Regions from separate parts of the Paenibacillus sp. FSL F4-0243 genome, predicted to be linked through region 1. Evidence: predicted binding sites of a transcription regulator. Region 1 holds the regulator's gene; each other region holds the start of a gene.
What was found. Region 1 encodes Rex, which represses fermentation and respiration genes when NADH is low (regulators of the CRP and FNR family bind a similar motif). Its sites were predicted from a motif close to TTGTGAAATATTTCACAA; they were not measured.
Positions count from the first base shown of each region.

Region 1 (10,784 bases):
AGTGACGCACGATCGTCCGCATCAGGCAGACAGTGATGCACTCGCAACTGCTCTTGTATTGCTGAAATGTCTGGAGGAGCTCTACGATTTGCCTCTGCTGACGATTCAGAGACTCTGTGAGCTGTTTACGGAAGAGGATAGTGATCTGGGTTGGTATTTTGATGGTCTGCTGCGTGAACGGGAAGCGGAGACGCTTCAGCCCGAAGGTGATCTGACTTTCTATCGTCAATTAGCGCTTGCTGTAGGAGACTGGAACGAATTAGCTCCACCTCGAGACGAGCATGCTGAGAATCCACTACACAATTTATCTTTTACAGATTATATGGATGAAGTAACGAAACGACTTAAGGAAACTTTGCCACAGTATGAAAGCCGAGAAGCTCAGGATATTATGATCAATGAGGTGATGACGGCACTTGCCGAAGATAAGCATCTATTGATCGAAGCAGGGACAGGAACCGGTAAATCCCTTGGTTATTTATTGCCTGCCATATACCAAAGCGTACGCACTAATGAAAAAGTCATGGTCAGCACTCATACTATTAATCTGCAGGATCAATTGCGTGAGCGTGATATTCCTTTGTTAACGCAGGTAGTTCCTTTTCCATTTAAAGCTGCAATTTTTAAGGGCAGAGGGCATTATTTGTGTCTTCGTAAGTTCGAACATAAAATTAATAAAAAAGACTTTATAAGTCCGAGGGAAGATGCGCTTACTGCGGCTCAGATGATCGTTTGGCTGACACAAAGTGAATCAGGAGATGACGAAGAGCTCAATCTAAGTGGACGTGGCGGAGATTTTTGGGAGACGGTGGCAAGCGATACCGATTCTTGTCTGGGTCGCTCGTGTCCTTGGTTCCGTAAGTGTTATTATCATCGGGCTAAGCATGAAGCTGGTATTGCAGACGTGGTCATTACGAACCACTCTAAGCTTTTCGCAGATGTTAAGGCTGGGCATCAACTACTTCCGGCTTATGAACATCTTGTAATAGATGAGGCCCATCATCTGGAGGACGTGGCTGGCAAGCATTTAGGCATGCATATGAAGCATTTCACGGTGGCACATACACTATCGCGTCTTTATAAGGATAGTCGAAATGGCCAACTTCCTACACTTCGCCAAATGCTTCAGTCATCAGGCAGTGAGGAAGCTTCTGAATGGAGCGGAGTGATCGATAGAATCTATCCGGACCTTCTTACCGTAAAAGAAACCTGGGATCTGCTTAGTGATAAACTATTCAGCCTCTTGCCGGAACGCAGCGATGCAGCGGCGGGAGAAGCCGGCCAGTTAGTCATGCGGCTACTTCCTACCCGTAAACCGAAAGATTGGGATGAATTGGTTGCTTTAGAGAATACTATGAATCTGACATTAAGCGAAATTATCCGTAAAGGTGATAAAATGCTTAATGAGATGCGAGATCAAGAAGGTCAATCTTCCTCAGATAGCCTAGTTACCGATATTAGCGGCTTATTTAAGGATTTAGCTTCTATACGTGAGCAAGTACGGTTTTTTATGGGATTAAATGATGAGAATGTAGTATATTGGCTGGAGGCGAATGGAAATTATCGCAGTAAATCGCTACAGCTGTATGCCGTTCCTGTTGATGTTAGTAATCAGCTTAAGGAGCTGTTTTTCGACAAGAAGAAAAGTATCGTACTAACTTCGGCGACACTCTCTGTGGATAAATCTTTCCAGTTTATGATTGATAATCTCGGACTTAATGAAGCTGCGGAAGAGGGGCGTCTGATGACATCACTCCTGCCTTCTCCCTTTAAGTATCGGGAGCAGGCGCTGTTAGTTATTCCGCGGGATTTCCCAAGTGTGAAGGGGAGTGTAGGCGATGCCCGATTTGTCGATACACTCGTACAGTCACTAGCAGAAGCAGCTATTACAACACGTGGGCGGATGCTTGTCCTGTTTACTTCTTACAAGATGCTACGCCAGGTTTATGATCCTCTGAAAGAGGCTCTAGCCTCACAAGAGATCACGGTGCTAGGTCAAGGCGTGGAGGGGGGCAGCCGTAGTAAGCTGATCCGCCGTTTTCAGGACAGTGCAGCCTCTGTGCTGTTAGGAACAAGCAGCTTTTGGGAGGGTGTAGATATTCCGGGTGAAGCATTAACATGCTTGGCTATCGTGAGGCTTCCATTTCAACCGCCGAATCACCCCCTAGCGGAAGCGAAGTCTGAGTTATTACAAGCCCAGAAGAAGAATCCGTTCATGAAGTTGTCTGTTCCTCAGGCAGTTATCCGCTTTAAGCAAGGATTTGGAAGACTGGTGCGGACAGCGCAAGATCGGGGTATTGTTATTGTGTATGACACAAGGGTGATCGAATCTCACTATGGGAAGTATTTCCTGTATTCGTTGCCTGGCCCGAAAATGGAGCATATGCTTACGGATCAAATGGTTCCTCGAATAGCGGAGTGGTTGGAGGACGGAGGCGTTTCTTGAAAAGGGCGTCTTCCCTCTAATTAATCACTCTACAATGAAGGGCGGTATAAGAATACCGCTCTTCATTGAGACGAGGTGCAGAAATTTCGATAGGATTTGAACAGAATATCACTTAAATTAGGAGGTAAATTATGAAATCGGATAAAATATCAGAAGCCGTTGTTCGCAGACTTCCTGTGTACTTGCGTTTCCTGAATGATCTCCAGAAACGTGAAATATTAACCGTTTCCTCACAAGAACTAGGACAAAAACTTGATTTGAATCCTGCTCAAATTCGTAAAGATTTAGCTTATTTTGGAGACTTTGGTAGAAAAGGTATCGGGTATGACGTAACTTATCTTATTGAAAAAATCCGTCATATTCTGAAGCTGGATCAACAATTGAATGTGGCTTTAGTAGGTGCCGGTAACCTTGGACATGCATTATCTAATTACAATGCTTATCTGAAAGATACTATGAAGATTACCGCTATATTTGACTCCTATGCACCTAAGGTAGGGCGGAAAATTAACTCTCTTACCGTTCAACCGATGGAGGAGCTTGGTCAGACGGTTCGTGAGCAAGGTATTCGAATTGGGATCATTACTGTGCCTGATTCAGAAGCGCAGAATGTAGCAGATATTCTCATTGAGTCTGGCATTGAGGCGATTTTGAATTTTGCACCAGTGATTCTAAAAACACCATCGAATATCCGGGTTCATGCTGCCGATTTTACAACGGATTTGCAAAGCCTTGCTTATTATTTGAAAGACGGAAAGGAAGAAACCGGAAATGAAGAGCAGTAAAACGATTATTAAGGGCGGGCGTTTTCTTATTCCGGGAACGGATGAGCCGGTTCTGAATGGATATATGACTATTGAAGATGATTTGATCACTTACATAGGAAAAGAAGAGCCTTTAATGGAAGATGATGTACAAGTTGTTGATGGCAGTCGTCTGCTGTTTATGCCAGGTCTGGTAAACACACATGGCCATGCGGCAATGTCATTGCTTCGTGGTTATGGAGATGATTTAGCACTTCAGGTGTGGCTTCAAGAGAAGATGTGGCCGATGGAAGCGAAATTCACTGGAGAAGATGTATACTGGGGAACCTCCTTGTCGGTACTGGAAATGCTAAAAGGTGGTACTACAACCTTCTTGGATATGTATGATCATATGGATCGAGTAGCAGAGGTAGTCGAATTATCAGGCATTCGTTCTGTACTGATGAGAGGCGTAATCGGATTATGCCCAGAGGAAGTACAAAATCACAAGCTTGCGGAAGCGATTTCTTTTGCACGAAATTGGCATGGTAAGGCTGATGGTAGAATTACGACGATGATCTCGCCACACGCCCCATATACTTGCCCACCGGACTTCTTTGTTAAGTTTGTTCAAGCGGCACATGATTTGGATTTACCGATGCATACCCATATGTCCGAGACCAAACGCGAAGTGGAGCAGAATGTGGTGGATTACGGACTTCGGCCTGTAGCGCATTTAGAGAAGCTTGGAATGTTCACACGTCCGTCTATTGTTGCACATGGCGTTCATTTGAATGATGAAGAGATCGAGATACTGGCTCGTCATGATGTAGGCGTGTCTCATAACCCAGGAAGTAATCTGAAACTGGCTAGTGGAGTGGCTCGGGTTACGGATCTTCTAAAGGCTGGTGTGAAGGTATCACTGGGTACAGATGGTGCGGCAAGCAATAATAACCTGGATATGTTTGAAGAGATGCGTCTTGCAGCCCTCATCCATAAAGGTGTAAGTGGTGATCCGACGGCTGTTCCAGCTCCGGAAGCGCTGCGTATAGCTACAGAGTATGGCGCAAAGTCTATCTTTTTAAATGATGTGGGTAGACTCGCTGTTGGCATGAAAGCGGACTTTATCGCGATTGATATAGACCAGCCGCATTTGCTACCACACACAGATCTGTTGTCTCATGCTGTATACTCTGCCAGTGCCAAGGATGTTGAGCATGTATGGGTGAATGGTAAACAGGTTGTAAAACATGGAGAATGTGTAACGCTAGATGAGGAAGCAATCCGTCGTAAGGCGCAAGAATCATTTGATGGACTGCTTAAACGGTAGTCTAAGATCATAACGAATAACTGAAAGGCTGTGACTTTCTGCGATTGCAAAGTTACAGCCTTTTGTGTTTCTGATAATTAGATCATTGAATTGGATATGAAACTTTGGATAAACACACAGGTGTGTTATATAATCAAAAAAGATATATTACTAGAAAGGGAGCTGTACCTTGAAGAAAAGGAAAAAATGGATCCTCCTGGGGTCAGTTCTGATTCTGCTCCTTCTGTTTGGACTTATCCAGTTCTATGCTTATATTATGAAAGATCAATGGAACGAGCGAGATATCGCTAAGGATGTCGCTAAAACCAGTGCTGGTCTGACAGAGGTAACCAAAGCGCAGAAATCCGTGTGGGATGAAAATGCGGTGTACTGGGTCTTAACAGGGAAGAATGAAGCCGGGACCGAGTTGATGGTTTGGGTACGTTTTACTGTAGACGGGAAGTTTGCTGAAGGAACCGACGCAGTATATGCTGAAGAACTAAGTAAAGGGACCTCTGAAGCGAAAATGCGTAGCCTTATAAAAGCCGATCTTCCGGACATCAGCATTGAGCGGTTGTTGCCAGGAGTATATAACGGGGAGTATGCTTGGCAGCTTTTTTATAAACAAAGCGGTCGATATTATTATCAATTTTATCGGTTCTCGGATGGGGCTCAAATGGGTGAAGGTTACAGTTTACCTAGCCGCTAAATTAAACAAAGGCATTATAAGAGAAACAAGCGGACCATTTATGGTTCGCTTGTTTTTTAAAATGACATATTATTTGATATACTATTAGTACACGAACTGTGATATACTATAAGAGTGGATTTATATATTGGGATTTAAAGATTCATACGAAAAAAGGTCTGTTATTTTAAGAGTAACAGCCCTTTTTTTGTCGAATTAAATCAATAAATTAAATAAAATGGAAAGAATTAAAAAATAAAATTTTAAATATCTTCACACTTTTTTTCAATATAGTATATACACCTGTGATATACTACTGTTTGTAATTAGAACAGTGTTAGTAGAACGTCAGGCTCTGGTGAGCTCTTAGCAGCTATGACTTTGGATCATTCTGTTTACATTTTTTCATCTTTGAGAGGAGGACGTTTCTTGAAATTACGTCTTGTACCTGTACTGATAACGTCTCTACTGTCGGCTATGCTATTATTCGGAGGATTCTTTTTATATCGTCAGTTTGCTTTACAGGAACCGCTCCAAAAGATTGTAACCGGATTTGAGGGAGTAAATACTTCACATATTAGTATTAACCGCGATGAGGTCACTTTGAAACTTGATTTGCAGCCGGGCACGAATTTACGTGATCTAGTATCGTATGTATCCAAAGAAGGAAAATCAGTGATTGAAGGACGTAAACTTAAACTCGATGTGGAGCAAAATTCAAGTGAACTATTGGATGATTACTGGGATAAAGCGATGTTCTCTGTAGCTGAAGCCATGGAGAGCCGTAAATATACGATTATACCTACAGAACTTGATAGATTGAAACAGCAAAATACGGAATTTAAAGATGTGATAGCATCTACTGATATCGACGACAACAATGTGTACGTAAGCTTGAGTAATGGAAAAGAAAGCAAATTTATTATTTTGCCGCGAAAACCTGCGACCTTGGGGGTATGGAATAATGCCTAAGTACCTTAAAGAAATTTTACTCGGATTTATTCCTGTACTGTTTATTTTCATGGCTTTTTTAGGTATTAATATATTCCCGATTGTTATAGCAGCTGGGATGCTCACTGCACTACTTATAATTGCTCATTTGCGTGGTGGGCTTACAGTGAACGCTGGTGCTGGAAAGAAACGCAAGAAGGAAGGACCTTCAAAGCTCACTTTTGAAGAAATAGGTGGGCAAGATAATGCGAAGCAAGAGCTTCGTGAGGCACTTGATTTTTTGATCCGGCATGAGGAGATCAGTAAATTTGGGATTCGCCCTTTGAAAGGGATTCTACTCACTGGCCCTCCAGGAACAGGTAAGACCCTTATGGCCAGAGCAGCTGCGCATTATACAAACTCTGTATTCGTGGCTGCATCAGGCAGTGAATTTGTAGAAATGTATGTAGGTGTCGGGGCCGGCCGGATCCGCGATTTGTTCAAGGATGCTCGTAACCGTGCTGTTAAGGAAAATAAACAGAGTGCCATTATTTTTATTGATGAAATTGACGTAATTGGCGGTAAACGTGAAGGCGGACAGCAGCGTGAATATGATCAGACCTTAAATCAGCTGTTGACTGAGATGGATGGTATTTATAATAACGAAACACCGCGTATTCTACTGGTAGCTGCAACAAACCGGAAAGAAATGCTTGATTCGGCATTGCTACGTCCTGGACGCTTCGACCGTCATATTCAAGTGGACATGCCTGACAAAAAGGGCCGCAAATCGATTCTGGAATTGCATGCGAAGAATAAACCTCTTCATCCAGATGTGAGTCTCGACAAAATTGCTGAAGAAGCCTATGGCTTTTCCGGTGCTCAGCTTGAAAGTGTCATGAATGAGGCTGCGATTTATATGATGCGTGAGGACTTGACGAAAGTTGAGCAGCGGCATCTGTCGATGGCGATTGACAAGGTAATGATGGGTGAAAAAACGGATAGAGAAACAAATCACGAAGAGAAAAAGAGAGTCGCCATTCATGAATTGGGACATGCCATCATGGCAGAGCTCCTTCGTCCCGGAAGCGTTAGTCAGGTTACGCTGACTCCGCGTGGGCAAGCCCTTGGTTATGTGCGACATAATCCTCAGCAAGAGCAGTATTTGTACACCAAAGATTATCTCGAAGATCAGATTATGATTGCACTTGGTGGAGCAGCTGCTGAAGAAATGTATTATGGTGGACGAAGCACAGGTTCACGCGGTGATTTCGATCAGGCGCTGAATATTGTGGAAACGATGATGAAGTCAGGTTTAACTTCGCTGGGTATTGCTAAGCTGGAAATGGTTACCACTGAAGAGCTTATGAAGGAAAATAGTAAGATATTGGATGAGCTGATGACGCGCACTCGTGAGCACCTTGAAAAGCAACGAAATGTATTTGATTACTCTCTTGACATTTTAATGAAGGAAGAAGTACTCTCTGGAGAGCAATTTCGATGTCAATTTCGTGACAGCGTCCTTTTACCAGCATAAATATTTATGCTGGTTATTTTTTTTTACTTTTCAGGCATGCTAAGATATCATTATATGTCGGGCTTTATAAATTTTTGCGACAGACAAGGTACAATACAAAAGTATAGATACCTGAAAGGATGGAGACTTTTTTATGAATTTCAAAAAAATAGGTGTCATCGGCGGTGGCACAATGGGACAAGGTATTGCTGAAATGTTAGCAGCCAAAGGCCTGGATGTATTACTAGTGGAGAAAACCGCGGAGAAACTGGACTACTCTTACGAAATGATCGAGACAAGTCTAGATAAGCAACTGGAGAAATGGGCGATCACTCAAGCTGAGAAGAAGCTGATTCTTAGCCGCATTCAAAAAGTGACACATTTCGCGGAGCTCAGCTCTTGTGACATGGTTATCGAAACCATTGTTGAGGATTTAGAAGAAAAGAAAAAGATTTTGAATCAATTGGATCAAGTATGCCCGAACCACATTATTCTTGCCAGCAATACATCAACACTTAGCTTGACTGAACTTGCAAGTTCTACGATGTATCCGGAACGCGTGATCGGAATGCATTTCATATATCCTGTAGCTAAAGTGGATCTTGTAGAAATCGTACGTGGTCTGAAAACTTCAGATGCTACTTTTGAAGATACAAAATCCTTTGTTGATGAGATTGTTGAGAAAAAAGGTGTAATGATTTATGAATCCCCAGGATTTGTAACATCACGCCTCATTTGCTTGTTTATCAATGAAGCTATGCATGTGCTACAAGAAGGCGTTGCCTCCGCACAGGATATTGACGATGCTATGCGTATTGGTTATCAATTCCAATATGGACCGCTTGAAATGGCTGACAGATTTGGCCTGGATTCGGTACTTGCGGCACTCGAAAATATGTTCCGTGAATACGGAGAACTGAAATACCGTCCTTCTACAATTCTTAAGAAGATGGTACGTGCAGGACAACTGGGTATGAAATCAGGAGAAGGCTTCTTCAAGTACGACAAGGATGGTGACCGTGTATGAATATTTTAGTTATTAACTCAGGTAGTTCTTCTTTGAAATATCAGCTGTATAACATGACCGATGAATCGGTTTTGGCTAAGGGTTTGGTTGAACGTATCGGGATGGATTCCTCCATTCTGAATCATAAACCTACTGGCAAAGCGGAAGTGACAGAAGTAAGCGAAATTCTGGAACATAATACTGCGATCCGCAAAGTCCTTGCTTGTCTTACAGACAAAGAGCATGGTGTAATTGAATCTATTAAAGAAATTGATGCTGTAGGTCACCGCGTAGTGCATGGTGGAGAGTTCTTCAAATCCTCGGCACTTGTGGATGCTGACGCAAAAACGAAAATTCGTCAATTGTTTGACCTTGCACCACTGCATAACCCAGCAGCAATGATGGGGATTACGGCTTCTGAAGTAAATATGCCAGGTGTACCGCAGGTTGTTGTATTCGATACTGCATTCCACCAAACCATGCCTGAAAAAGCTTATATGTACGCTATTCCTAGAGTATTGTACAATAAATATAAAGTTCGTCGTTATGGCGCACACGGTACATCACACGACTTCGTAAGCAAGGCTGCTGCGGAGTACTTGGAGCGTCCGCTGGAAGATCTGAAGATCATTACATGTCATATCGGTAACGGCGGTAGTGTAACTGCAGTTCAAGGTGGAGTGTCCGTGGATACTTCCATGGGTATGACCCCTCTGGAAGGTTTGATGATGGGTACTCGCAGTGGTGATCTTGACCCAGCAATTGTCCCTTACGTGATGAACAAGGAAGAATTGTCCGTAGGCGAAGTTAACTCCATGTTGAATAAACATAGTGGCCTCTTAGCAATTTCGGGCGTAAGCAGTGACATGCGCGATATTATTGATGGTATGGAAAAAGGTGAGCCTAATTCCACACTAGCTTTTGAAATGTATGAGTACCGCTTGCGCAAGTATATCGGTTCATATACGGCTGCCATGAACGGTGTAGATGCGATCGTATTTACTGCCGGTGTTGGTGAAAATGCTTCATTGCTTCGTGAGAAACTGCTAAATAACCTTACGTTCCTGGGTATTGAGTTGGATGCTGAAGCTAACAAAGTTCGTTCCGGCGATCCACGTCGTATCTCTACGGAAGATTCCAAGGTACAAGTGCTAGTAGTTCCGACAAACGAAGAACTTGTCATTGCACGTGATACACACCGTATTGTGCAAGGAATTAACGGCTAAATTAGAGGAGAGATTGAAGGCATGGCTAACAAGAGTGTAATTAAGAACGTGAATGAACATGTTGGAGAGAGTGTTGTTATCGGTTGTTGGGTAAACAACAAGCGCTCCAGTGGTAAAATTCAGTTCCTGCAGCTTCGCGATGGTACAGGTTATATTCAGGGAGTTGTAGTGAAATCAGAAGTGCCTGAAGAGGTATGGGATGCAGCTAAGAGCCTCACACAGGAAAGCTCTTTGTATGTGACCGGAATTATCCGCGAGGAACCTCGCAGTCAATCTGGTTTTGAAATGACTGTAACAGGAATTGAAGTCCTGCATCTTACAGAGAATTATCCAATTACTCCGAAAGAGCATGGCGTAGATTTCTTGATGGATCACCGTCACCTCTGGCTGCGTGCCTCGAAGCAGCGGGCTGTTCTAGTAATTCGTGCGGAAATTATTCGTGCAATCCAACAGTTCTTCAACGAGAGTGGATTTACAAAGGTGGATCCTCCGATTCTGACGCCAACGTCAGCAGAAGGAACTACTAACTTGTTCCACACGAAGTATTTCGATGAGGACGCCTATCTAACACAAAGCGGACAGTTGTATATGGAAGCTGCGGCAATGGCACTAGGCCGTGTATATTCCTTTGGACCAACTTTCCGTGCAGAGAAATCTAAGACTCGTCGCCACTTAATTGAGTTCTGGATGATCGAGCCAGAAATGGCCTTTACAGATCACGAAGAAAGCTTGAAGGTTCAGGAAGAATTTATTAGCTTCGTAGTGCAATCTGTATTGAAGAATTGCCGTGCGGAGTTGGAAGCGGTAGGTCGCGATATTTCCAAGCTGGAGAATATCAAAGCACCATTCCCGCGCATTACTTATGACGATGCGATCAAGTTCTTGAACGATAAAGGCTTTGAAGATATTGCTTGGGGTGA
Region 1 covers NZ_CP150151.1:4,798,292-4,809,075, reverse strand. Annotated here, with positions in the region: gene dinG (ATP-dependent DNA helicase DinG) at 1-2,446, shown strand, start outside; gene NSS87_RS21410 (redox-sensing transcriptional repressor Rex) at 2,578-3,231, shown strand; gene NSS87_RS21405 (amidohydrolase) at 3,218-4,519, shown strand; gene NSS87_RS21400 (DUF5590 domain-containing protein) at 4,689-5,207, shown strand; gene NSS87_RS21395 (hypothetical protein) at 5,616-6,158, shown strand; gene NSS87_RS21390 (AAA family ATPase) at 6,151-7,653, shown strand; gene NSS87_RS21385 (3-hydroxyacyl-CoA dehydrogenase NAD-binding domain-containing protein) at 7,787-8,659, shown strand; gene NSS87_RS21380 (acetate kinase) at 8,656-9,864, shown strand; gene asnS (asparagine--tRNA ligase) at 9,886-10,784, shown strand, end outside.

Region 2 (10,784 bases), 260 kb from region 1:
AGGGCGCGTGGCATCAGTATTCAATCCTTTCTGTGCGTCGGGCTATCAGCAGCTGATAAATAGCTGTAACCACCAATGTAAATACAAAGATCAGGACTGCAATGGCATTACCGTACCCGTACTTAAAGTTAGTGATAGCATATTTAATCATGTAAGTTGCCATTACATCGGTTGAACCAGCAGGTCCACCCTTAGTCATTACAATGACGATATCCGCCGCTTTCATTGCTCCAGCAATGGACAACATGATTACAACAGAAATGATCGGAACGATTAAAGGAAGCGTGATACGTGTAGCACGCTGGAATCCAGTTGCGCCATCAATGGCAGCTGCTTCATCCAATTCACCTGGTATCGACAGAATAGCTGCAAGTACCATTACAATGTAGAATCCGGTCCATTGCCAAGCATTCGTGATCAGGATGGATAACATTGCGAATCTTTCATCCGACAGCCAGTAAAGTGGATCAATACCAACTAAGCCTAGAACCTTATTTAAAAGTCCAATGTTGGGCTCATAAATGAAGCCCCATAGAATACCGATAACTGCTGTAGACATAATAGAAGGCATGAAGACCGCTGTCTTATACAAGCCTTTTAGCTTCTTTACATTCGATATCAATAACGAGAAGAATATGATTAACGGTACCTGTACAAAACAGGAGAAAAGAATGAAGAAACCGTTATTTTTGACAGATATCCAGAATCGTTCGTCTCCTAATGCCTTCTCAAAATTACTGATTCCGGCAGACTTGACTGTGTCAGATACCCCATTCCAGCTAGTAAAGCTGTAATAGATTGAACTAAAGATGGGATAGATGAAGAACATCGTGAACAAGATCAGTGCTGGAAGAATAAAAAGGAAAAATACCAATGGATTTCTTAGTGCTTTATTCATGACTACCTCCGGTTGCTTTGACATCTGGCGAACAATGAATGTTTTAGATCTTTGCAAACACATAAATTCTTTGAGTTTAAAAATGTACCCTGGTTCTGGCACCAGGGTACATTCAATTTGCAGCTACTTATTCAACTGCTGCGTTTGCTTCTTCTTGTACCTTCTGTAAAGCTTCGCCCATTTTCTCTGGAGTTGTCTGACCACCAATTAGCTTTTGAATTTGAATGTTACTGATTTCTGTAGTTACATCAGCTTGAACAAGTGAGTCAAATGCTGGGAACGAAGATTGTGAGTTATTAAGTACACCTACGATTTCGCTCATCAGATCATCCGTAATATTTTCATTCAGCACGTTTTGATCAATTTTCATTGCTGGCAGTACGCCATCTTCAACAAGACCACGTAATTGCATTTCTTCGTTAAACAAGTTTTTGATGAAAGATTTCACAGCAGCCAATTGACGTGGATCTTTCTCAGCAGAAGCAGAGAAACCGTAGCCATTGTTTACATCACGCATCAATGCAGTTTGGTCACCTACGCCACCATCAACTGGAGGAATATTGAAGAATCCAACTTTACCGATCAACCCTTCGCCAGATTGTCCTTCTTTAAATACGGAAGATTTCCAAGTACCATCATACAAGAGGATTGCTTCGCTACTAGTGAATTGTGTTGTATATTCAGCATACTCGAAACCAAGTTCGCCTTTTTTGAAGTATCCTTTGTCAACCCATTCTTTGTACTTCGCAAAACCTTTTACAACGTTTGGATCAGTCCATTTAGCTTCGCCTGTTGCAAACTTAGCAGTTACATCTGGACCTGCATAACGTGACCACAAGTGGTTAGCTAGCATAAGTGGTACCCAACCAGCCTTAGATGCACCAGCCAAAGGTACTTTGCCGTCAGCCTTGATGTCAGCCAATTGTTGTTCCAATTCAGCAAATGTTGTTGGAGCTTTCCAACCCTTGCTATTGTAGTATTCTTTGTTGTAGAAGAAGCCTTCACCAGATCCACCGATAGGCAATCCGTAAATTTTTCCTTCATAAGTGAAAGGATCAAGATTTGAGAATTTATCCTTAATTCCAAGTTCCTCTAGGATTGGAGTCAGATCGAGTAATTTACCTTCTTTAGCATAGATCTTAGAGTCAGGGCTTCCGAAAAGATCGAAGATCTCTGGTGGATTACCCGCAGCCATTTCACCACGTAATTTTTCTTTACGGTTTACATCTGAATCTACTCCATCAAGCTTAAAGGTCAGACCCGGTACATCGCCTTCTACCTTTTTCACTACTTCTTGCAGAATAGCTAAACGTTTCTGTTTGTCGGCACCGATTTGAGTGTGACGAATCGTCATTTCGAACGGCTCGCTACTAACCGGTTCTTCAGTTGCTGGAGCATTTGTAGCATCCGCTGAATTCGTCGCGGTAGCGTTTCCATCTCCTTTGTTAGAAGATGCATTGTTGTTGCCTCCGCAACCTGCCAGTAAAGCTGATGATACAAAAATCAGGGACAATAGCAAAGTCATACCTTTTTTCATTTCTTGTGACCCCCCATATAATGTTGTGCTTTACACTTCTTATTATAGAAAACAGATTCCATTCTCGTAAGGTTAAGATTCATCCACTATAGGGATAAAAATCTCTAATGAAAGCGGAATCAACTACACGATATGTAATATAATATAACTTAATTTCAGTAATAATTACGATTAAAAGCTTTATAGCGTGATTTAACCATACATATACTTTGAAAATAATCATAAAAACTCAATGTAATGATACAATATATATCATAACGTATTTCCAACTCGTTAATTAACAACTGTAAATATATCATTTTTTTAAAGCGAAAATACAAAATTACCCCTTTAAATGACATCAGACGTCCCTCATAACAAAAAAAGCCGTTCCTTCAGCAGTAAATCACTGAAGGAACGGCTCCACTTAATGTAGGTATAAATTATACCAATGCTGTCTGCTTACGACCTTCTTCGACTAAGCGGTACGCCCGCTGAACTTCTTCATCCGTAGGGGATGGCACTCCATCCAATTCATAAGCCTTACCGAGCATTTCCCATTTATAGATACCCATTTGATGATAAGGTAAGATTTCAAATTTCTCAACGCCATTTAAGGTTCCAATATAACGACCTAGATTGATAAGGTCCTCTTCACGGTCATGAATACCTGGAACATATACATGTCTAATCCACATTTTACGGTTATGATCTGACAGCCAACGTGCAAGCTTCAAGGTCCGATCATTAGATTTACCAGTTAACTTAATGTGTGCTTCTTCATCAATATGCTTCAAATCGAGCATCACCAAGTCCGTAACATCCAATAAGTCATTAATCTTGTCACCTTCGTTATAACCATTACTATCTAATGTGGTGTGCAGATTCCAACGCTTCTTAACTTCCGTAAATAACTGTTTTACAAATTGTGCCTGCAAAGTTGGTTCTCCGCCGGATACAGTTAACCCACCACCGGATGAACGATAGTAGTTTAAATATGGCTCGATCTCCGAAAGCACTTCTTCTAGAGTCATTTCCTTACCTTCATCTAAAGCCCAAGTATCAGGGTTATGGCAATACTGGCATTTCAGCAAGCACCCTTGCATAAATAAGACAAATCGAATACCAGGTCCGTCAACGGTTCCAAAGGTTTCCAAGGAGTGTATGCGACCTTTAATCATAGGATGTCATCCTTTCTCCAGGACTGACTAACAGTCCATCTTTCACGAAGAAGAATCCCTGCCCTTAAGACTGTGTTCTCCTTAATCGCGACCGTAAAATTTAAAATTTTAATGATTCTTGAACAAGATATTACCGCCCTTGAAACAAGAGCGGTAATTCCTTGCAAATATTTTAGTGCATATCTCAATGAAAGATCTTTATAAATATAAACAAATTACATTGAACCGTGGAAAGTACGGTTAATTACGTCCATTTGTTGTTCGCGAGTCAACTTGATGAAGTTAACTGCATAACCGGATACGCGGATAGTCAATTGTGGATAGTTCTCTGGGTGATCCATAGCGTCCATCAGCTGTTCACGGTTAAATACGTTAACGTTCAAATGCTGAGCGTTATTATGGAAGTATCCGTCCATCATGTGTACCAGGTTAGACTTACAGGATTCATCGTCTTTACCTAGTGCCTTAGGTACGATAGAGAACGTATTGGAGATACCATCTTGTGCATCGGAGTAAGGCAGTTTGGCTACAGAGTTCAGTGAAGCCAGAGCACCTTTCTTGTCGCGTCCGTGCATTGGGTTAGCACCTGGTGCGAATGGTTCGCCTTTTTTACGTCCGTCAGGTGTTGTACCTGTCTTCTTACCGTACACTACATTCGAAGTAATGGTCAATACCGATTGAGTCGGTACAGCATCACGATATGTTTTGTGTTTACGGATCATAGACATGAAGGTTTCAACCAATTCTACTGCGATGTTGTCTACAGCATCGTCATTGTTACCGTAGCAAGGGAATTCGCCTTCAGTTTCGAAGTCAATTGCAATACCTTGTTCGTTACGGATTGGTTTAACCTTCGCGTATTTAATCGCACTCAGTGAGTCTGCTGCAACGGACAGACCAGCGATACCGCAAGCCATTGTACGCAGAATGTCGCGATCATGCAGTGCCATTTCGATACGTTCGTAAGAATATTTGTCATGCATATAGTGAATGATGTTCAAAGTGTTAACATAAGTCTTAGCCAACCACTCCATCATCGGTTTGAAGCGTTTCATTACTTCGTCATAATCTAGATATTCAGAAGTGATAGCTGGGAATTCCGGTCCAACTTGTGCTCCGGATTTTTCGTCTTTACCACCATTAATAGCATACAGCAAAGCTTTTGCCAGGTTGGCACGAGCGCCGAAGAACTGCATTTGTTTACCGATACGCATTGGAGATACGCAGCATGCAATCGCATAATCTTCACCCCAGTATGGACGCATTAGATCGTCATTTTCATACTGAATTGCACTAGTTTCGATAGAAACCTTAGCACAATATTTTTTGAAGCCTTCAGGCAATCTTTCGGACCAAAGTACAGTTAAGTTTGGTTCTGGAGCTGGACCCAAGTTGTACAGGGTGTTCAGGAAACGGAAGCTGTTCTTGGTAACACGAGTGGTTCCATCTTCAGCCATACCACCGATGGATTCAGTTACCCAAGTAGGGTCTCCAGAGAACAGGTCATTATAGTCAGGTGTACGCAAGAATTTTACGATACGCAGTTTCATTACGAAATGATCGACAATTTCTTGTACTTGTTCTTCAGTCAAAGTACCTTCTTCAATATCGCGTTCTGCATAGATGTCTAAGAAGGAAGAAACACGTCCCAGGGACATCGCTGCACCATTTTGTTCTTTAACTGCTGCCAGATATCCAAAGTATACCCATTGAGTAGCTTCTTTGAAGTTCGTCGCCGGTTTGGAAATATCCATGCCGTGAGCAGCTGCCATTTCTTTCAATTCGCCCAGTGCACGAATTTGCTCGGACAGTTCTTCACGTAAACGAATTACTTCTTCTGTCATGGAATCAACTTCAAGCTCAGCTAGTTGTTGCTTTTTGTCTTTAATCAAGAAATCAATACCGTACAGAGCTATGCGGCGGTAGTCGCCGATAATACGTCCACGGCCGTAAGCATCAGGAAGACCTGTGATAACGCCGGATTTACGTACTGCTCTCATGTCTGGTGTATATGCATCAAATACGCCTTGGTTATGCGTTTTGCGAATGTTCGTGAACATGTCAACGATGTTTTGTGGAAGCTCGAAGCCATAAGCCTTCGTAGCATCAACCATCATCTTGATCCCGCCGAATGGCTGGATGGAACGTCTGAAAGGAGCATCAGTCTGCACGCCTACAATTTGTTCCTTGTCCTTGTCAATGTAGCCTGGAGCATGTGAAGTGATTGTGGAGACAGTATCTAGGGAAACATCCCATACGCCGCCTCTTTCTCTTTCTTCCTTGCTCAGTTGGGAAATAATCTTCCACAGTTCAGTTGTGTTACTAGTAGGACCTACGAGGAACTCTTCGTTACCTTCATAAGGCTTAATGTTACTAGCGATAAAGTTGTTAACGTCAACTTTCTTGGACCATTTACCTTTTGTAAAGCTTCTCCAACCGGATTTCACTTCATTTACTTCTTTTTCAATCACCGACATGCTAAATCCCTCCATCTATATTTATTATATTTGTAGAGATCGCGGGCTTGAAGGTTGATCCCGTGTCTCGTGATCCCCAAAAGATGTGGTTGTTCCAAATTTCACAATCAACATTTCATATGTGGGACCGTTGTTTATATAAACATTCTAGTTTATTTTCTATAAAAACACTGTGACAAATATCACCTTTCGAGTGATATTTGTCACCTTTATCTAAGTCCACAACTATCCTATTCTCTATTTAACCATTTATTAATTATCAAATCTTCCGTAGAACGCATTACGGTATACATCAGCAAGCTCAGAAACCAGTGGCAGCTTAGGATTGGCAGTTGTACATTGATCTTCAAACGCACGGTCAGCCAAATAATCTACGCGGGATTCGAAGTCCTTAGGATCAAAGCCCAGTTGTTGGAACGATTCTTCGATGCCCAATTTTTTATTCATATCGCGAATAGCATTGATCAGGCTAGTTACACCTTCTTCAGTTGTGCGAGCTGGCAATCCCAGAATACGGGCAATTTCAGCATAACGCTCATCAGCTACGAAGTGCGAATATTTAGGGAACGAAGCGAACTTCGTAGGTTTTTTAGCATTGTAGCGGATAACGTGTGGCATAAGGATCGCGTTAGTACGACCGTGAGCAGTGTGGTACTGTCCGCCCCATTTATGTGCCAAACTGTGGTTAATACCCAAGAATGCATTGGCAAAGGCCATACCAGCAAGTGTTGATGCGTTATGCATTTTCTCACGTGCTACTCTGTCGCCTTCCAGCGCCGATTTTTCAAGGTATTGGAATACCAGTTGGATCGCTTTAATAGCTAGACCATCAGTATAGTCACTCGCCATAACCGATACATAAGCTTCGATAGCATGTGTCAATACGTCCATACCTGTATCAGCAACAGCAGTTTTTGGCAAGCTGTATACGAACTCTGGATCAATGATAGCCACATCTGGAGTTAACTCGTAGTCAGCCAAAGGATATTTAGTGTGCTGTTCAGTTGTTTTATCGGTAATAACTGCGAAAGATGTTACTTCCGAACCTGTACCCGAAGTTGTTGGAATCGCTACAAACTTAGCTTTGTTACCAAGTTTAGGGAATTTGTATACCCGTTTACGGATATCCATGAATTTTTGTTTCAGACCATTAAAGTCTGCGTCTGGATGTTCATAGAATAACCACATTCCTTTTGCAGCATCCATTGGGGAGCCGCCGCCAAGTGCGATAATGCAGTCCGGTTGGAATCTGTTCATCATTGCAGTACCTTTTTCAACTGTAGTTGTCGATGGATCTGGTTCAACTTCAGAGAACACTTCGATAGCTACAGGAGTTTGACGTTGACGCAGGTAATGTTCAACTCTTTCAACATATCCAAGCTTAACCATCATTGGGTCAGTGATAATTGCGACACGTGTGATATCAGGCATTTTGGTCAGGTACTGAGTAGCGCCTTTTTCGAAATATATCTTGTCAGGTACTTTAAACCATTGCATATTCACGGTACGACGATTCACCCTTTTCACGTTGATCAAATTGATTGCTGTAACGTTTTGCGACACGGAGTTACGACCATAAGATCCGCAGCCCAGAGTCAACGAAGGGATATTAGTGTTGTAGATATCGCCGATCGCACCATGTGTGGAAGGCGAGTTAACGAGAATACGTCCTGTTTGCAGACGGTTAGAGAACTTCATGATTACTTCTTCATTGTTGGAGTGGATAGCCGAGCTATGTCCCATACCACCAAATTCAACAATTTGAGCTGCGCGTTCGATACCTTGATCTGCATTCTTAACTTTGTAGCAAGCAAGAACCGGGCTTAATTTTTCAGCGGAAAGTGGATATTTAGTGCCTACACCTTCAAGTTCTGCTACCAGAATCTTTGTGCCGGCAGGGACTTGAATGCCACACATTTCAGCAATCTTCACTGCGGATTGACCTACGATTGCTGGGTTAACCGCACATTTATCTACATTCATTGCTCCACTAGTCAGTTTGGCAGCTTCTTCTTTATTCACAAAGTAGCAGCCATTAGCAATCATCTTTTTCTTCACTTGATCGAAGATTGGTTCTTCGATAATAACAGCTTGCTCGGAAGCACAGATCATACCATTATCAAATGTTTTAGAAAGAATAATGTCCGTTACGGCTTGATCAATATCCGCGCTCTTTTCAATGAAAGCAGGTACGTTACCAGGGCCTACGCCAAGTGCTGGTTTACCACAGCTGTAAGCTGCTTTTACCATTGCAGAACCACCAGTTGCCAAGATAAGAGCAACGTCTGGGTTGTTCATCAATGCGTTTGTCTTGTCCATTGTTGGCATTTCAATCCATTGGATACAGTTCTCAGGAGCGCCAGCTTTCACGGCAGCATCATGAAGAATTTTTGCAGCAGCTGCACTACACTCTTGCGCAGATGGGTGGAAACCGAATATAATAGGGTTCCGTGTCTTAATCGAAATCAACGCTTTAAACATCGTGGTGGATGTAGGGTTGGTTACCGGTGTGATACCCATAACAATTCCGACGGGTTCAGCAATTTTTTGGAAGCTATCATAAGCGTTGTCTTCAATAACGCCTACTGTTTTATCGTATTTAATTCCGTGCCAGATATATTCAGTTGAGAAGATGTTCTTCGTAATTTTGTCTTCGTATACGCCGCGTCCAGTTTCTTCTACGGCTAATTTTGCGAGGTACATATGTTTGTCGAGTCCAGCCAACGCCATTGCATGAACGATTGTGTCAACTTGCTCTTGGTCTAGCGCCATGAACGCCTCATGCGCTTTTTTTGCTTTATCCACTAAATTCTGAATATACTCTTCAGCGGTAACTTGTTTAACTTGGGCGGCGACTTCGTTCTTAACTGCCATCTCCCTCGTCCTCCTGTCAATTTTTAGTTGTTTTTCTCTACACATTTATCTTATCACATGATTTCCACCTTGTATAGTGAAATCTTTCACAAAGTATAAAGTTTTTTTGATTTGTTTTCAAAGCGCTTTCATTCGATCATATTATAGTCTTTTTACCATATTATGTGCTATAAAACCCTTTAAATCTTAGAATTATACTTTAATAAGCAAAGTTTCAGCTCCTTTTTATTCCATATATCTATAATCAGTACACAAAAACGTATTCTCTTCATCACAGTCAATTACGATTTCCCTACACTGTAATAATTTCCAATTGATTATCACTATTTCTGAAGATTTATAAATTTATAAATCTTCACAACAAAAAACCGACCCCAAAGGGGCCGGTTTTTGCATTAGACTATTCCGCTTTAATCGTATCAAAGAATTTCTCTTGCACTGTTTTAGCTGCTGCTTCTAGCTGGCTCTTGGAATCCGTTCCTTTTTTGGAAAACAGCTCTTGAATAACATTGGACATGGTTGCGTAATAGTCCTGTGTGTTGTATTGAGCTTCAGGTTTACCATCCAAAAGTCCCATAATGTCAGGGCTATATTGGTATACATTTGTGTACTTGTCATAAACCGCTTTGGTCTTCTTACCAAACTCAGAATCAGCTGAGTAGTAGTCTAAGAGCGGCGGGATAAAGTATTTGCCATCGGTTGTACGTTGTTGAAGAATTGCATCCAGTGCTTCCAAACCTTTGTCAGAGAAATAATCAAAAGTAATGTAGCGGAATGCCATTTCTTGTTCATCTGGCGTAGCATTTGGATTAATTACTAGATAGTCACCACCAAGTACCCCTGTGTGTTTTCCGCCTTTTTCCATAGCTGGCATAGGATACGTAAGCACATCCTCAGGTTTCAGTCCACCTTGGTTCAACGCTTGCTCGATAACGCCATCAGATCCGGCCATTACCATTGCTGTACGACTTTGTTGGAACGCACCTACAGCATCGCCCCAACCAAGTGCCCAGTCCTGTGGAATCGCGTTAGCTTCCCATCTAAGTTTCTTGTAGAAATCCAGTGCTTTAACGCCAGCATCGGAATTAAATGTAGCTATAACCTTACCGTCTTCAATTTTTTGAATCTCTCCGCCAGCTTCAAACAGGAAGTTGGTCCAGTTCCAACCTGATTCGTTCCCCTTACCCATTGGAGCAATACCGGAAATCCCTTTTTTGGCATCGGCTACACCTTTAGCCGTATTCAGCATATCATCCCAAGTCCAATCCATAGGTGGAATGGCTACGCCTTTTTCATCCAGCATTTTTTTGTTGATCATAGTGGTTGTTACATAACCTTTTTGTGTTACTCCGAAAACTTTGCCGTCGATAATAAATTGATTTTGAAGCACGGTGTTAATTTGATCTTTAAATTCATATTTGTTCCACAGATCTGTGATGTCAGCAACCCAGCCCTTTTCAACCAGGAATTTAGCTTCTGTAGCAAAAGTATTAAAGAAGGTTGGTGCTTCATTCGCAGCCATTTTGATTCCTATTTCACTTACATTGTACTGCCAGTCGTCTTTAACGATTTCTACGTTCGGATATACCTCTTGGAAACGTTTGATTTTGTCGTCTTCCTGTGCTCTTATTTCAGTCAGGTCAGGTGTTGGATAGTGAATCTTGATCGTCACTTTTCTTTGAGTAATGTCATCCACTGGTGCATCCGTAGCGGTTGCTGTATTATCCGTTACCGCATTTGTTGGCGCAGCAGATGCTTCCCCGCCTTTGTTCCCCGCTGTGTTTCCGTTATTGTTGCCGCTGCAAGCAGATAGCAACGATCCGGCTACAAGTACGCTT
Region 2 covers NZ_CP150151.1:5,053,956-5,064,739, forward strand. Annotated here, with positions in the region: gene NSS87_RS22605 (carbohydrate ABC transporter permease) at 1-14, opposite strand, end outside; gene NSS87_RS22610 (sugar ABC transporter permease) at 14-898, opposite strand; gene NSS87_RS22615 (extracellular solute-binding protein) at 1,026-2,435, opposite strand; gene pflA (pyruvate formate-lyase-activating protein) at 2,858-3,595, opposite strand; gene pflB (formate C-acetyltransferase) at 3,811-6,072, opposite strand; gene adhE (bifunctional acetaldehyde-CoA/alcohol dehydrogenase) at 6,325-8,946, opposite strand; gene NSS87_RS22635 (ABC transporter substrate-binding protein) at 9,347-10,784, opposite strand, start outside.
Region 2: a site for Rex is predicted at 9,021-9,038, ahead of adhE (bifunctional acetaldehyde-CoA/alcohol dehydrogenase). Genes of this name have one in related genera too.

Region 3 (10,784 bases), 2.1 Mb from region 1:
ATTGCGATGAGAAATAATTATAAGCAAGCAGCTTTAATGGCGCTCCGGCACTTTGACCTCGATTGGACACAGATTCGTTTTATCCAACGATCGGACACCTGCACTTTTGTAATAGAGACTAATAAAGAGGGGACTTTTTTGCTGCGTCTTCACTCGGGGAGATCTAAAGAAGAAATTAACTCCGAAATCGCTTGGCTGGAGCTTTTGAAGAGCAAAATCGATGTCCCTCTGCCGAAAGGCGTTCATGATCGAACGGGTTCTGTTACGTTCAAAGTGGAGCAAGGTAATGAGGATGGTATATATGCATCGTTAATGCGCTGGGTTGAAGGCGAACATGCGAACGAAAGACTTACCGAAGATCAAATTTACAAAGAAGGCGTTCTATTAGCCAAGCTACATAAAGCGGCACAGGAGCTTGAGTTACCTCCAGGCTTTAATCGTCCTGTGTGGGATGAACATAGCTTTAGAAAAGCAATGCTCCGATTAAAGCTGCACTACCATAGTTTTCTTTCGGATGATGAGTTCGTGCTGTATCAGTCTGCGGCTGAGAAATCATACGGCTGGTTAAGCAAGCAGCATAAAAATAAGAACAGAAGGACTTATGGGATTATCCATGGTGATTTACATCAAGGGAACATCATATTTAAAGAGGGTGAACCTCGACCGATTGATTTCGGAAGATGTGGCTGGGGATATTATCTTTATGATGTGGCACATACCATTCTAGGGTTGTATCCTTTACAAAGAGAACTGGTCATTAAGGGTTACGAAAGTGTGGCCAAGCTTGATGGGGAGTGGTTTCAGACTTTAGAGAATTTTACGGTCATGGTTATGATCGAAAATTATTGCCATCACGCACCCGACCCTAGAGAAACCGCGGGACTGAAAGCAGAACAGCCTTATGCGCAAGCGATTCTAAGGAATTATCTTAGGGGAGATCCCTTTCTTTTTAACACAATTGAGATTTAGCGTATAAAAATAGGGCCTCATTGGGGAATTTATAAAAAGTTCCCTAAGGAGGCTATTTTGATGAAAAAAAGCTGGATTGCTCCTCTTCTTATCGCAGTTATGTTCTTGCTGGGGCAACAACCTTGCTCCGCTAATGGGTTAGTTCAACCGCAAGCCGAGGCTCCGTCCAGATCTGATTCGGAACCGAAACTTCCAGATCAGGATTCCCGCGAGCTCATGTACAAAGACACACTAATGCTCTTTCTTTTACCCCATATTGAGAAAAAAATGGCTGAGATTTATGCGCCACTTCTGACGATAACTCCTACAGTGTATCCTTATTTAGTAGATGTTACAGATATAAAGCGAGTGAATGGATTTCGTCGGTTTGATTTCTTAATTACACTCAATATACACCCTACAGTGGGTCCACATCTTTCCGTTGGAGAGGATACTATGACTTTTAGAATCACTCCTGGTCCTAAGGTGAAGTTAGAATCATTCAAGCATTTGAGAGACCCACGAAAGTCTGACCTTACACCAAATTACCAGAATATCTTGAGATAGTGTGGTAATTTACTCTTACAATCACAATTTCGAACGCTTACCCAGCTAACCACACACTCCGATCTATGGGGTGTTTTTTTTGTGTCTAGAATGGTGGTGGATTATTGGCATGTATGGTATTATGAAAATAGTGGATTTATTGATTTTAGTTACTAAATTCAAATTATGAGGTGTGAGGATTGAGTGATCATAAATTCGAAGACGAACACAGAGATGAAATTTTAAGTGAATTCAATTCTAAAATCACAAGCGATATCACAAGCAGATCTAAGGATAAAGTTAAGGTAGGCGTAGCTACTAAAGATGGGCAGTTAGGATTTCTTTTTACGAGGGGAGGTCTTCGGGAAGGGGCTGGCAGAAAAAGCACCGGTATAACTAAAAAGGTATCTTTGACGTTACCAGAAAACATCTGGCAGGAGATAGAGCAGGCCTGTGAGGAACAGAACGTATCTCGCTCCCAGGTATTTCGGAACATTATTGAGGCACATTTTGCAAAGGAATCTAAGGAGAGTTAGGTGAGGTCTTTGCTAATCCATGTGTCAAAAGATTCTCTTAGCACTGCACTACAAGCAGTCTTAAAAGCTATATCCGCGAATAGTTCCTCCCGTGTTCTTTCCGGAATACATTTTCAGGCGCAAGCGGAGGGTCTGACTTTAACAGCCAGCAATATAAGAATGACCATTGAATATAAGCTTCCTGTGAAGATTGATTCGATGATTGTACACAAACCAGGTGAGATCGTAGTGCCCGCACGTTATTTTTATGAGATCATCCGCAAGCTTGACCCTGGATTAATTAGGCTGGAAATCGCAGAGACATTGATTCTAAATATCCAATCGGGCAATACTCAGTTTCGTTTATGCGGGATGGACACTGCAGAATTTCCAAGAATCCATTACATGGATCATCCAAATACTCAAAAGATACGTATGAAGAACACACTGTTGAAGCAAATATTTAAACATGTGGTTTTTGCGGTCTCTTCGTTGGAGACTAGACCTGTGCTCACAGGTGTTTCACTTCAAATAGATAATCAAATTATTCGCGTAGTCGCCACTGATGGCATCCGCCTCGCTCAGCATATTGTTGAACACGTAGAAGATTACGGAGCAAGTCCTTTAAATGTCATTATACCGGGCAGCACCCTTGAGGATCTTTTAAAAATAATAAACGATGATGAGGGCAGCAGCATCCAAATCGAGATAGGTCAGAAACAAATCAGATTTATTTCTGATGGCTTGAGGGTTCAGTCTGCGCTACTTGAGGGCACTTATCCCTATGTCGATAATTTAATTCCACAAGTATATATATCCGAAGTGATCGTTAAGACAGAGCGTTTGTTGCGTGTGGTTGAACGTATTGCTATATTGGCTGGTGAAAGTGTAACGCTCGGTGTATATCCCTCCGGTATACTTCATTTAATATCCAGGACCGCCGATGTAGGTGAGGCAAAAGAGGAGATTCCATTGGAGTATCTAGAAGGTGAATATTTTCGAGTAGCTTTTAACGGGAAATATTTCAGAGACATCCTTCGGGCGATCGATAGTGAGACGCTTAGAATAAAATTTGCTGGAAAAGAAAGACCACTGGTGATACAGCCTGTAGACATGACTTCATCCACACTTTTTTTAATTACACCAATGAGGACGCAGGATGGAGGATAGGCATATGAGCTTGCTAAGAAGAGTTCTCTTTGCTGGAAAAATATTATATTAATTACTTGGAGGAATGATCTATGAATCTGTTTCAGATGGGATCAAAACCGCATGGGACCGAACGAATCACAGCATTTTTAGAGGATAATTATGTGAGTATCGGATATCCCGGAATAGGGGATTTGGAGAACATCAGTAAAGTGGAGCTCCGTGATCGGATGATTCATACATACCAATACAGTGAGTTGGAGCTTACAGAACATATACAAGCCATTCAACTCTTTGTACATACGATGCAGGATGGCGATTATGTGTTGGTGTGTGATGGCGATTGGGTACATCTAGGAGATCTTGGCGATTATTTTTACAATGAATTATTTGACGCGCCAGACATCGGTACATGCCATCGACGTGGTGTAACTTGGCTGAAAAGTCTTCCTATAACCGATCTAAACGCAGGGATAAAAGAGTTTCTTAGCGATAGTGGAGTGGTCAAACAGTATAAGGGGCCGATGCCTAGTGCTCGTGTGGATCTGTGGATTACAGGTTCTTCTGTTTCAGAGCAAGCGGTGAGTAATCGAATGCATGTGGATGAAGAGACATTATCAATGGCGCTCGATATTTTGAAGGAAGCTCTTGTTAGTGAGAACGCCGAACGACGGGAACGAGCAGCAATTGCAATTCTTCAGTATGCTAAGTAGTGAAGAAAGATTTAAGTTCCACATCCTTAGTAAAAAAGCGTTCCATCCGAACTTCAAATATCGGATGAAACGCTTTTGTTATATCTATCGATATCTTCCAATAACCCTCAGATAAATTCAACGAATTCATTGACCGGTTTACGATAGCCACGTGGTCTGATTTTATGTTTCTTGTCTTTTCCGATAGTGATCAGCATAACCGGTACCATATGATCGGGTAGATTTAAAGTGGATTGAATCGCTTCCGGATCAAAGCCGATCATCGGGCAGGTATCCCAGCCTTTATCTTTGGCAATCAGCATGAAGTGCATGGCAGAGAGTGAAGCATTCCGAATAGCCTCATCTCTTTGGAAAGCATCATTTCCTTTGTATGCATTGTTAATCGTTTCTATCTCTGCATCATAATCCTCTTGACTCATAGCCCCTAAAGCTTTAAGTCCTCCGAAGATTTCTGGGGCTTTTAGATAAGCATTCTTATCCCCGAGCACCACTATTACCGCTGAGGCGGAGTGGATTTTATATTGACCGTAAGCCGCTTTACGAATCTCTTCTTTTAAATTCTCATTAGCAACCACTTTATAATTGGCATGTTGAAGATTATATGCAGATGGAGCCAATCTGGCGTAAGAGAACATTTCCTCTAGTTCATTCTGAGGGATCTTCACCCCTTCAACAAAATTCATAGCAGACCTGCGGGATTCAATCAAATCTGTAAAAGCGCTCATGAGTTATTCCTCCATATATTATGTATTTGCTTGTTAATTATAAATAAGTGATATTTATAAATGAACTAACTATTAGTTACTAACTCAAAATAGCACAGTTAATTATATTCGTCAATGATTAAATTCACTTCATTTACATTCAGCTCTCTAAGTACTTTGGAATGTCGAAGAATAATTACTATGTTGTAAAATATTGGGATGTAAATTAGGATATTAGGATACGAAAAATTTAAATTGCTTTTATTAATGAAAGGGTGGGAATGTTGAACGATACTAGAGAGCAGTTGATAAAAGACTTGCAAAGAATTGAAGAGAACGATTACGAGCTTAGAAGTGGAGAACAATTAAGGGATTATGTGAAATTGATGCTTGAGTACATAGGAGATCCGCAGCCGAAGCTACGAGACGACTTGATTTATTCCACCTTCTACAAATGGATTAACGAGAAACAATGGTTTAGTGATGCGGAGCTTCGTGAACTACTTTTGATTCTCCTTGACGAGCAGCATTTGTTCTATCACATTGGCAGCAAAGAAGATCAGGCTGTGTTCACAAGAACGTTTTCGGTACTGATCGTTGCGCTGATTCTTCAGCGGCATAGGGAACAGGCTTTTTTAGCTAGCGCAGAGTTTACAAATGTGAAGGAAGCGCTGATTAGATATTATGAGGAAGAACAGGATTTACGAGGATTTATGCCAGAAGAAGGCTGGGCTCATGCTGCAGCCCATGGCGCAGATGCCTTGGATGAACTGGTACTCTGCTCGGAGAGTGATGCTGCAATAAGGGAAGAGGTTTTGGCAGTCATCCAAAGGATGCTTTACAACGATCAGCACATATTTAGAGACGAAGAAGATGAACGGATCGCTACGATTGTAGCTACAATGATAGATCATCATTTACTTCCACAACAATCCATTGTCGACTGGATTCGCAACTTGGAGCAATGTGGGGGGTGGCCGAGAAGCCGTGGCCAGTACGTTGCTCGTGTGAACACCAAAAATTTCGTTCGTTCTCTGTATTTTAGATTGCTACCATTAAAGAACAATCCAGCAATGGTCGAGGTTTTATTGAAAGCGGAGATGAATTTGAATAAATTTACACAATAAGCATTTAATCATCTATGCATGTATAAAAAATATCGAAAATTATGACTAATTTATTTTAATGTAATAAAAATCACAAAACTTTAGAAAAAATCAAAAACTTTGTGACATTTATAACTTGATAAGTGCTATAATAGAAATATGGCGTTATAAGTTTTTATTTTTTTATTACTATTAAGCAGCAAAGCTTATTTGCAGAGGAGATTCGGATATGTCAGAAACAATCACTCAAACACAACCTGAGCAAGAATCACCAAAATTAGCTGTCACTCAAGAACAAATGAATGTTCTAGAGCAGCTATTGAAGCCTGAAGTTCAGGAGTCGTTAACTGTCTTAGTGGAACAGTTGCCAAAATTAACAGAGCTTGTCGGCGTGCTCACAAAGTCATATGACTTTGTTCAAACTGTTGCTGCGGATGAAGTCTTGAAAAGTGATACGGTAAGTGCAATTAAAGAACTTGCTGAACCAGTGGTGCATTCGGCGAAGAATATGGCAGCTACAGTGATCGAAGCGCAAGATCGTGCGAATGAAAATAGCGATGTGATCGGTGTATTTGGTCTTATGAAGATGATGAAAGATCCACAAGCACAGAAGCTTTTCCGTTTCGTAAATGCTTATCTTCAAGTTGCCGGCGAACGCAGTCAACAGAAATAATATTTTTTATATCTCATTCGTAAGGACGGAGGAAACATCATGTCTAAACATATTGTCATTCTAGGAGCAGGTTATGGTGGTCTACTAAGCGCCTTAACTGTACGCAAGTACCTGAAGAAGGACGAAGCTAAAATTACAGTCGTTAATCAATATCCTACACATCAAATTATTACAGAATTGCATCGTCTTGCAGCGGGTAGTGTTGCAGAAGGTGCTGTTGCTATGCCATTAGCTAAGCTTTTTGCAGGTAAAGATATCGACCTGAAAATTGCAAAGGTGAATTCTTTTTCTGTTGAAAACAAACAAATTACACTATCTGATGGTGTGACATTGTCCTACGATGCTTTAGTTGTGGGTCTTGGAAGCACTACGGCTTATTTTGGCATTCCAGGTCTTGAGCAATACAGTATGGTTTTGAAATCGGCAGCAGATGCTAACAGAATTCATCGTCATATTGATGAGCGTATCCGTGAATATGCGAAGTCTAAAAATCCAGCGGATGCAAGCATCCTAATCGGTGGCGGTGGCTTAACAGGTGTTGAACTTGTTGGTGAAATCGCTGATGTGTTGCCAACACTCACTAAGAAATATGGCGTGGATCCTAAAGAAATTAAACTGATGCTGGTTGAAGCAGGCCCTAAGATTTTACCAGTATTGCCAGATGCATTGATCGAACGCGCAGTGGCAAGCTTAGAAAAACGTGGTGTTCAATTCTTGACAGGACTACCTGTTACGAATGTAGCGGATAATGTCATTGACTTGAAAGATGGTCAAAAAATTATTGCTAACACCTTCGTATGGACTGGCGGCGTACAAGGAAATCCACTGATTGGTGAGTCCGGTCTTGAAGTGAACCGTGGTCGTGCAACGGTAAATGAATTCTTGCAATCCACATCACACAAAGACGTATTCGTTGCTGGTGACAGCGCCGTTGTCTTTGCCGAAGATGGTCGTCCATATCCACCAACTGCACAAATCGCTTGGCAAATGGGCGAATTGATCGGGTACAATCTTTATGCATACTTGAAGGATAAATCATTTGAATCCTTTAGTCCGATCAACTCAGGTACGCTTGCGAGCTTAGGTCGTAAAGACGGTGTAGCCATCGTTGGTGCTAGCTCAACTCCGCTAAAAGGATTGCCTGCAACCTTGATGAAGGAAGCAAGTAATATTCGTTACTTGTCCCACATTAAAGGATTGTTTAGCTTAGCTTATTAATTGTATTATTGGAAAACCTGCTCTAATTTGAGCAGGTTTTTTTGTTGATCTCTAGTGGTTTCTACCATGAATTGTTAATGATTGTCCTAGTACGTAGTATTCATTTTTGATATACTATATTGGCTAATATTAACAGGGGAAAATAGGGGAGGATTACGTGATGTTATTCCGACAAAACGATGTCATTCTGTTTCAAGGCGACAGTATAACGGATTGGGGTCGTAATTATGATGATGCTTCATCGCTTGGTGTAGGTTATGCATTGATGGTCGCCGCTCGTCTGGGGCATTTATATCCTGAGAAGAATCTTACGTTCTATAATCGTGGAATTAGCGGCAACCGTGCAGTAGATTTGCAGGAACGCTGGGAGAAGGATTGCCTGAATCTGAAGCCGACTTGGGTGTCCATATATATTGGGATAAATGACACTTGGCGCCGCTTTGATTCTGGTCAAGAAACAACGCCTGAACAATTTGAAGCTGCATATCGTGACCTGATCGAACGCACGCAGCATTCGCTGGCTGCTAATTTAGTCTTAATCGAGCCATTTGTGTTGCCTGTCCCAGAAGATCGTAGAACTTGGCGCCAGGATTTGGACCCTAAAATTCACATTGTTCGTGAATTGGCACGTGAATATGGTGCATTACTTGTTCCGTTGGATGGCCTGTTTGCTGCGGCATCCGTGAAAGCAGAGCCTGCTTATTGGGCTCCGGATGGAGTACATCCATCACCTGCGGGCCATGCACTTATTGCAGAGGCTTGGCTTAAGACGGTTAGCGCAATTCAAGCTTAATCGTCTGATCATATCACTACATATTTACTTGATTTTATAAGACTAGAACCACTCATTAAAGGAGCAGGTTATAGTCTTTTTTTAAAAATATAAGAATTTATATGCTCCATGCTATAAATTATCCTTATATTTCTCGCTTAAACACTTGCCGTCCTTATAGGGAAGCCGAAGGCGTTTATGCTTGTAATGGTTCGGAAAGTCGATTTCTTTATATTTATGGACGCTGTTATAATTAGGTTATGTTTCTTTTCTTGGAGGTGGTTCGCATTAGGAAATTACTATGGGTTGTACCCTTGTTCTTGGTTGCTCTTTTAAGCGGGTGTAAGAATGAGGTGGGCTTCATCAATGCAAGGTGGATCGCCGGAGTGTCTTTAACTCCTGTAACAACTAGTGATCAGAACCAAGTTGATCGACCCGAACATTTTGAGACCCTAATACTGAAGGACTCCGCTCTGATTAAGGCGCTTTCGGAGGCTATGAACAAGAGCAATAAATTATCGGGGGAGCTGGATTGGGCCCCTGAATTTAAAATGGAACTTGTTTATGGTGATGGCTACTCGAAGGATTATTACATAGCAATAGGTGATGAACCCGGTTATAAAGGAGTATTTACTACAGCTGAGAATGGTGGTCAGGGCTACTCTATTCCGGTGAAAAACGCAGATCAAATAAGACAACTCATCTATGGAACAGCAGATCAGGCGAACATAGAACAGACGGAGTCGCTGGAGTCTTCTGTTAAGGTTACAGGGCCAGTAACGATATCACATAATGATCTCTATCCCTTAACTAATAGAACTGGATTCTTGAATCTGCAGCTTTTAGATGGAACCTACAGTGAGGATTGGACAATACCAGGTCCGTTGATGGGAAGGAATTGGAGTGGCAGATTTGGGCTTGTTCTTATCGATAATCAAGGGAGAACTTTGAATAGCTTTCCACTCAGTGAACATTTTGAGGATCCCATAATATTTAATGATTTTTTTCAAATTCAGTTTGAGGACTATAATGGCGACGGCGATCCGGATTTTACGATTGGTCAGTACGGATCCAGTAACGGTTACTTCTACAAGCTATTTACGCTTAGAAAAAATAACGTTATAGAGGAATTAGGGATCAAACTCGGCTCTGATTTATTTATCAGCAGTCCAAAGGGGTATTCGATAAAGCTTGATAAAGTGGATGATCATAGCTTCAAGAGAAGTTATTACGATACTGTAGCCGGTAAACAGATGGAAGATATTTTCCAGTGGAATGGAAGTGCATTTCAGAAGTTAGACAAGTGATTCATACCAGAAGTGAGAGGAATGTGTGATAGATGACGAGTGATACCATACAAGATTTAGAAGGGCTTAAAGCCATAGGGAAAGTAGTAGGACATACCATCGCCGAGATGAAAAAGAAAGTAACTCCAGGTATGACAACAGCGGAGCTTGATAAGATTGGAGCTGAAATTCTAGCGGAATTCGGAGCATCTTCAGCCCCAATGATAACGTATAATTTTCCAGGCAGCACCTGCATCAGTGTGAATGAAGAGGTTGCTCATGGGATTCCTGGTCCTAGAGTGATTAATGCTGGTGATTTGATCAATATTGATGTATCTGCTGAACTGAATGGTTATTATGGGGACGCCGGAGTTTCGTTTCAACTACCACCTTATAATGATGACATTCTTCGACTATGCCAGAGTGCAGAGGAAACTATGATGAGCGTGATCAATCATCTGAGAGCAGGGATGAAGGTCAATGAGATTGGCAGAATGATGGAACTCGAAGCTCGGAAACGCGGCTATAGAGTGGTACGTAATCTGTGCAGCCACGGGATTGGCAAATCACTGCATGAGAAGCCTTTTGAAATCTTACCTTTCTACAATCCAAGAGTGACTACAGTGTTAAAAGAGGGACAGGTGATTACGGTTGAGCCCTTCCTTTCTACTGGAGCAGATTACGTGGAGCAGCAGTCGGATGGATGGACACTGAGTGTCGTAGACAATGGCCGGGTAGCACAGTTTGAACATACGATTATTGTGACTAAAGGTGAGCCTATTATCCTAACCAAGCCATAAGAGGAGAGTGCGAAATTGAAAATCGCCTTTATACTTTTTGATGGGATTACGTTCTTAGATTTTGCGGGGTTCTATGATGTTATTTATCGATTGGGGCAATTTGAAATCGGCAAAAATTTGTCTTGGGATATATGTGCAGCGTCGGAGGAAGTGACGGATGAGTTAGGTTTCACAGTTAAGGCTGGAAAAGTGCTGCCAGAGCTTTCGGAGTATGACATGGTATTTGTACCTGGAGGGATGGGGACACGGAAACTTCGTTATGATGAAGGTTTTGTCTCGTGGATTGCTGGTGCTCACAATGTTCCTTATAAGGTATCTGTCTGCACAGGCTCACTGCTGCTTGGGGCTGCGGGG
Region 3 covers NZ_CP150151.1:2,707,807-2,718,590, forward strand. Annotated here, with positions in the region: gene NSS87_RS11795 (hypothetical protein) at 1-10, shown strand, start outside; gene NSS87_RS11800 (phosphotransferase) at 7-969, shown strand; gene NSS87_RS11805 (DUF3888 domain-containing protein) at 1,030-1,515, shown strand; gene NSS87_RS11810 (hypothetical protein) at 1,695-2,030, shown strand; gene dnaN (DNA polymerase III subunit beta) at 2,031-3,179, shown strand; gene NSS87_RS11820 (hypothetical protein) at 3,251-3,871, shown strand; gene NSS87_RS11825 (nitroreductase family protein) at 3,979-4,596, opposite strand; gene NSS87_RS11830 (DUF2785 domain-containing protein) at 4,857-5,702, shown strand; gene NSS87_RS11835 (DUF1641 domain-containing protein) at 5,911-6,354, shown strand; gene NSS87_RS11840 (NAD(P)/FAD-dependent oxidoreductase) at 6,394-7,572, shown strand; gene NSS87_RS11845 (SGNH/GDSL hydrolase family protein) at 7,733-8,365, shown strand; gene NSS87_RS11850 (hypothetical protein) at 8,731-9,651, shown strand; gene map (type I methionyl aminopeptidase) at 9,684-10,430, shown strand; gene NSS87_RS11860 (DJ-1/PfpI family protein) at 10,446-10,784, shown strand, end outside.
Region 3: a site for Rex is predicted at 5,761-5,778, ahead of NSS87_RS11835 (DUF1641 domain-containing protein). Genes of this name have one in related genera too.